Regions from separate parts of the Citricoccus muralis genome, predicted to be linked through region 1. Evidence: predicted binding sites of a transcription regulator. Region 1 holds the regulator's gene; each other region holds the start of a gene.
The links. The regulator LexA, encoded in region 1, represses DNA repair genes until DNA is damaged. The targets are predictions, from matches to a motif close to TCGAACANNTGTTCGA.

Region 1 (2,272 bases):
GATGTATCTGGTGCTCACGCCTTCGGCGAGCAAGGGATACATCGAGTAAGTCGGTGGAAAACTCAGAACACTTCTGCCTGGTCCACCAAAAGCCTGCAGAATCTGCTGAAGAATCTCGTTAGATCCATTCGCTGCCCAGATCTGCCGCTCAGTCAGACCCTCGCCAAGATAAGCCGCCAAACGTCTACGGAGTTCCGTGAATTCCCGGTCCGGATAGCGATTCAACGAACGTGCCGCCTGAAGCGCTTCAGCTCCGATCGATTCGACCACGTCTGTTGGAACCGGATGCGTGTTTTCATTCGTGTTGAGCATTACCGGCACATCTAGTTGTGGTGCCCCATAGGGAGTCATGCCACGCAGGTTCTCACGCAAAGGTAGAGCCGCTAGAGCATCAGCGTTGAAATCGTTCGAGTTTGGAGTCACGCACACAGTCTAGATCCGACGTTGACCTTCAGTTCCCCGGTGACGCGGGAACGAAGAGCGTATCGCCGACATTAATATCCGATCCTGCGAGCTGGTTCAGGTCACCGATGCGCTGAACAATCTCAGCGCGGGGTGCATCGAGATCAACCTGTCCCGCGATCCCCCAGAGGGTGTCGCCGTATCCGACAGTGTATTCGATTGCACCCGAGGGCAGACCGGAGTTCGACGCGTTCGCTGAAGAACCGAACAGATCCCCGATCAGGGCCGCTGCAACGATCAGGGCCATCAAAATAATGAGGGGAAGTGTTCGTAGAACAAATCGACCGCGTCGAGTCAGGCAAATGCCGCTGCTTCCCTGGTTTTGCGTAGCGATGCTCATGATTCCACTGTCCTCTCATTTCGAACGGCCCACTTCTTTCGACTCGATCGACCGTTCTAAGTTCGTACATCTTTTCTAGCACAGCCTTTCGACCGGATGCAAGATATTTCTCGTACAGATCTTTGAACTTGTTCGAAGAATGCTGTAGCCTTGAAGTACGGATCGCCTTGACCCTGCGAATCGGTCACCGGATGTCCCGGCGTCTTGACTGCGAAACAGAGTCCATCAGCGGCCATGGACACGATAAGAACGGAGAGCCCCATGAGTTCATCGACTCCAGACGGTCACGAGCAGAACTTCGCGGTATACAGCGTTAAGAAGCTGACGCAGCGGCAGCGACAAGTGCTCAATTACCTACGACGAGCCATCGCGAAGACTGGCTATCCACCGTCGATGCGTGAGATCGGCAAGGGGACGGAGTTGCTGTCTCTCTCATCCGTGACGTACCAGCTCAAGAAGCTCACCGAGTACGGGTACATCCGCCGAGATCCTCGTATCCCCCGGGCCATCGAGATTCTTCGCGATGAAGACGGAAATCTCCTGGGCAATGAGTCAGATTCGGCCCAGGAGATTGACACCGATGAGTTGCAGCTTCCCTTTAGCCGCGAAATCGACTCTCACAACGTCATGGTTCCCTTGGTGGGGCGCATTGCCGCCGGAGGGCCAGTGTTGGCTGATCAGCATATCGAAGATGTCATCGCCCTCCCCAAGTTGCTAACTGGTGATGGGGACCTGTTCATGCTCAAAGTCACCGGAGACTCGATGGTGGATGCCGCTATCTGCCATGGCGACTGGGTCGTGGTACGCAAGCAGAACAGCGCCACCAACGGCGACATCGTTGCCGCCTTACTCGATGAAGAAGCAACGGTGAAGACTTTCCGCCAGCGCGATGGCCATACCTGGTTGCTGCCTCAGAACACCGCGTACGAGCCCATCTTGGGCGACCACGCCACCATCATGGGAAAAGTTGTGTCCGTCCTTCGATCCATCTGACGCTATCGGCGATATAGCCCGCCGATAAAACGACAGGGGCCCAACGACGTTTTCGTCGTTGGGCCCCTGTTGCGTCATGATCGCTCACCGTATTTAGACCTTCGCGAGGCGACCGAGGGCGCCGAGCACAGTGTCCTGTTCCGTCGTGTACCAAAAGTCCGGCAGGGCTGACCGGATATACTTTCCATAGCGGGCATGATGAAGCCGCGAGTCAAGGATCGCCACGACACCTCGGTCATTAGCCGACCGGATGAGTCGACCCACGCCCTGAGCGAGTCGGACCGCAGCATGAGTCGCTGAGACTTGGATGAAACCGTTGCCCCCGCGCTGCGCAACGTCTCGTGTACGAGCCTCGGACAGTGGGTCATCAGGACGTGGGAACGGCAGTCTGTCCACCACCACCAGACGGCAGGAGCGTCCGGGGACGTCCACGCCTTGCCAGAGGGACATCGTGCCGAAAAGGCAGGTATCTTCCTC
Region 2 (2,272 bases), 1.4 Mb from region 1:
AGCACCGAAAGCACGGCGTTCAGTGCGCGCTGACCCCAGGTGCGACGGTCCATCGCACCCACCGGGTCACCGTCCGGATCTTGAGCAGCGGCCGTCTTGCCCCGGGGAATCTCCGGAGTCTCGGTGCCGTCGTTGACAAACGGCGTCTCCCCCTCGAGAGTCCGCCCCGCGGGGTTGTTCGCGGCCTGGCAGATGGTCTCGAGCAGCTCCTGGCTCGCGTCGTCGATCTTCATCTCCCAGTCATGGTTGCCGTTGCCATCCCGCCCGCGATATCGGATGCGGCATTTCTGGAGCTTTTCCTCGTCCTCGGGCAACTCGCCGTCGGGGTTGAGCAGGTTCTCGGCCAGCTGGCGCCAGCGCGCCGCGGCCTGGAAGAAGTGGTCATCGTCGAGATCGCGCGCAGACCGAGTGAGCAGCTCCTCCCCCTGAGTCAGCAGTGAATTCGCCCTGGCCCGATCGTAGGACACCTTCTCCGCGGTATCTGCTGCGGCAGTCATCGCGGTGATCATCGAGCGCAGCGACTTCTCGGTCACCTCACCACCGTGGAACGCCCGGGCCGCCGTCGTCAGCTTGAAGTCCCGTGGATTCGAGACATCATCGACGACGACGGACTCCTCGCCCCGGCCCGCGGTCGCAGCGTCCTCCGCACCCACCAACACGAGCGCCCCAGATCCCGCGGCACGGTGCAGACGGCGCGACGTCGCCAGCCTCTGGGCAATGTCCTTACCGCCGGCGTGGGTGAGGTGGCGCAGGTAGGCCGCGTGGTTCTTGTACATGACGCGTCCTGCGGGCACGCCGAGCAGTTCGGGCCGGTCGCCCTCATGGTCGAAGGCATCCGCTGCCAGCCCGGTCAGTCGCGTCTGGAGCGCATCGATTCTCCGCGCCATGGATTCCACCGAGCGCACCGCCTCTGGCAGACTCGCCGCCGGTTCCTCACAGTGATACGCCGGGATCCGCGTCGACGTAGTCTTCTCGGCGAACGGATCCGCTTCATCCTCTTCAGCGCCCGCAACGTCATCCTTGGGACCCTTACTCCACCCGGTACCCCAGTCTTGGGCGGTGGCCACGGGTTGCACCTCACGGAACACGGCGAACGCACCCCGTGCCGCCGGATCCACCAGCCGATCGGTGAGCACCTGCAGTCCGGACGACACCATCTCAAGCAGTTCAGCCGTGCTTCGGTCATCCCAGACAGTCACCTCCGAGGGCAGCCCAGGCAGCGCGCCGTCGTCGATCTTCTCTGCCGCCATGCTCGCCACCTCGCTCCGCCTGCTCAGTCCCGACCTGCACCCAAACACGTCACCCAAAAGCACTATCGAACACTAAAAGAGCCCTATCGTCATTCAGAAGTAATTCAGGTGTTCTATAACGAGGTTACACTCATTCGCGCAAGTGCGCAACTATTCTCGAACATTGTTTCCAGCCTCGTCGATCCGCGACGTTTCGGGCCCACCCCGCATCCACGCACAACAGGGCCCGACCACCACGTCAGCGGCAGCCGGACCCTGTCGATTCCGAGTCAGCCTCGGCTCAATACAGATCAGTACGCATCAGTACAGATCAGTACGCATCAGTACAGATCAGTACACATCAGCGCTGCATCAGTACTCGATCACCACGCGACCCTCGATCTTGCCGTGCTTCATCTCCTCCAGCACGTCGTTGATCTCCTCCAGCGGACGCCGGTGGTAGGTCGGGTGGATCTTGCCGGCCGCATAGAACTCCAGCGCTTCCACCATGTCCTGCCGGGTGCCCACGATCGAACCGCGGATCGTCAGACCCTTGAGCACGATGTCGAAGATCGGCGCCGGGAAGTCGCCCGGGGGCAGCCCGTTGAACACGATGGTTCCGCCGCGTCGGGTCATGTTGATCGCCTGCCCGAACGCCTTCGGGTGCACCGCCGTCACGAGCACGCCGTGCGCACCGCCCACCTTTTCCTGGATCACCAGCTCCGGGTCCTGCACATTCGCGTTCACCGTGATTTCAGCACCGTGCTTCTCAGCCAGCGCCAGCTTGTCGTCGGCAATATCGACGGCGATCACGCGCATCCCCATGGCCACCGCGTACTGCACCGCGATGTGCCCCAGGCCGCCAATCCCGGAGATCACCACCCACTGGCCGGGACGCACCTCGGTGCGCTTCAGACCCTTGTACACGGTGACGCCGGCACACAGCACCGGGCCGACCTCGTACGGATCGGCACCTTCCGGGATGATCGGGGCGTAGCGAGTATCCACCAGCATGTACTCGCCGAAGGAGCCGTCCGTCGAGT
Region 3 (2,272 bases), 1.1 Mb from region 1:
TTTCTGGTCCCGGGTGCGGGTATCCAAGCTCTCGGATGGGTTCCCGTCAGCATCGACCGCATGAGTTTCAGTGCCAGCCTCTGAGGTGCTGGTCGTGTTTTCGCTGTGGGAGCCAGGGGTGGCTCTGGGGTTGTTCATCGCGTGGACCAGGGTGGAGAGGAGTTCGTCGCCGGCTTGGTCGGTGGCGCATTGCCAGATGCTGAGCTTGCCCCGAGTGCCGATGCGACGTAGTCCCCGCTTCTTTTCGGCGATTTTGTCGTCGGGTGCTTGGCCGTCGGGATTGATCCGAGTGCTGGTGCGTTGTTTCCACCCGGACGCGTAGGCAGTGAAGGCGTTGTCATCAAACTCCCGGGCCTGATCAACCAGGGTTTTCTCCCCGTCGTGGATGAGTTTCGTGACCTCTTCTGGGTCAGTGCTCACGGAGCGGGCTTCTTCATCCACCGCGTTCAGGGCGTCGATGATGGCCTGGGTGGCTCGTGGGGTGATGTCTCCGTCGACGGCGGCGTCGTGGACTTCGGGCAGCGGGGGTTCGGTGGTGGTGCCCGCGGCGTCGGCGAGGCTGGCCAGGGTGGTATCGGGGTGGATGGCGTTTGCGGTGTGGACACGACGCCGAGCAACACCAAACCCAACATGGGTCTGGAAGCGCAGATAGTCGGCGGCGTTTTTATGCGCTAACCGCCCGGTGGGTAACCCGAGGAGTTCTAGGCGTTGTTCGTGCAGGGGGAAGATCCGCCCGACAATCCCGGCCAACGCGGTTTCCACGTTCTCACACAGTCGGCCCAGGGTAGCGGCCTGGGTGATGATGCTGGGCAGCGACCCGGCCGGGTCATCGCAGACGATGGCGTCCTCATTGTTCTTGCCGCCGGTGGCGTAGTGGCCTTTCTCGTTGGGTAGGAATGAGGTGCCCCAGTCCTGGCGGGTGTCGGGTGTCTGCCGGTGGAACGGGGTGAACTCGTCGTGGGCATGGGCCGCAGAGACGCGCCGGCTCAGGGTGGTGAGGCCCTGTTCAAGCAGGGCAGTCAGATCGGCGGTGTTCAGGTCATCGAGGGCGTCGAGGAGCTCGGGCAAGGCAGGAAGGGGTGACGGGACAATGATGGTCACGATGTTGCTCCCTTCCCGATCTGGTCCAGTGTTAACGATATTGCTGGTACGTATGTTCTAGGTCAAAGTCTAGTAGATGTTTCAATTCAAGGGAAGTGGTGATCGATGTTGGGGATAAGTTGGGCGCCGAAATGAGTGGGTGCGCGGGGTGGTGCGGGAGGCGGGTCCTCCACAGGGATGCGACACGCGTTCCATAGCTGCGCTGCAAGAGTCAGCGTGAAGAACACGAACCACGAGGCGCTTATCTCGTCCTATCCATCGATCAGGATGGTGTTGTGAACACCAGCTAATCCTCTTTCTCGATGAAGTGAACGGACACCGCGGTAGGTCACCGACCCCCGCGGTCGACAAAGCGAGGTACACCTATGGAAAGTGCGCGCGATTGTGGCACTGGGACAACGATCAACATCGCCAACCTGCTTAGGGCCGAGCGCCGAGAGCCCGGATCTTGGGCGCAAGCGAAGGCTGAACGATCCTGGGAATGTCCGGGATGTCAAGGATTCGCCTGGATGGTCAAACGCAATTCCAGCGCCGGCCATTTCTCGGCTCACCACGCCACTGGTTGTCTTATGGAAGGCCGACAAGTCGACAACGCTCCCGGCGTCGTAGAACCCCGACGGCGGCCCCTGAACAATGACGCATCTGTCTTGGTGTTGCGTCTAGATTCGCGGGTTACTGGACGGGATGGACAAGAAATTCATGCGGACGGAAGCGACCCGGACAGCGCAGGGCGAAGGGGTTCTGCTCTCGACGGCAGAGTCCACCAGGAAGGGCATAGCCAATCACATAATGTGTCGTCTCTTCTGCGGCATCTCATTGCTGATGAAGGGTATGTGCAGGGGCTGGTAGACGCTGGAAGGGTTATGGAGGTCCCTGAACGCGGTCGGGTTAGTCCGGAAGATTTGATCTGGTCGATGGACGAACTGGACCCGCGTAACAGGGCCATGATGGGACGACACGTGATCGTATGGGGCAAGGTCTATTCGGCCAACCATCACCAGCGGACGGGTTCGTGGTTTTTGAACCAGGGTGCTGCGGGCTACAACAAGGGCGCCGTCGAAATCTCGGAAGACCTCGCTGCTGTACTCATAACTCTGAACGCGCGCAACGGAGTTGAGGCCTTCTCGGACTTCAGCGGTTGGTACGTGATCGCCTACGGCAAAACTCGATT

Region 2: P8192_RS13600 (HNH endonuclease signature motif containing protein) is a predicted target of LexA. The motif match lies at 1,407-1,422, and genes of this name have one in related genera.
Region 3: P8192_RS00665 (HNH endonuclease signature motif containing protein) is a predicted target of LexA. The motif match lies at 1,146-1,161, and genes of this name have one in related genera.

Annotation. Positions count from the first base shown of each region.
Region 1 is NZ_CP121252.1:1,275,721-1,277,992, reverse strand. Features, by position in the region: gene P8192_RS05865 (histidinol-phosphate transaminase) at 1-423, opposite strand, end outside; gene P8192_RS05860 (LysM peptidoglycan-binding domain-containing protein) at 452-802, opposite strand; gene lexA (transcriptional repressor LexA) at 1,037-1,795, shown strand; gene P8192_RS05850 (ATP-dependent DNA helicase) at 1,889-2,272, opposite strand, start outside.
Region 2 is NZ_CP121252.1:2,957,490-2,959,761, forward strand. Features, by position in the region: gene P8192_RS13600 (HNH endonuclease signature motif containing protein) at 1-1,250, opposite strand, end outside; gene adhP (alcohol dehydrogenase AdhP) at 1,602-2,272, opposite strand, start outside.
Region 3 is NZ_CP121252.1:143,559-145,830, forward strand. Features, by position in the region: gene P8192_RS00665 (HNH endonuclease signature motif containing protein) at 1-1,101, opposite strand, end outside; gene P8192_RS00670 (hypothetical protein) at 2,016-2,272, shown strand, end outside.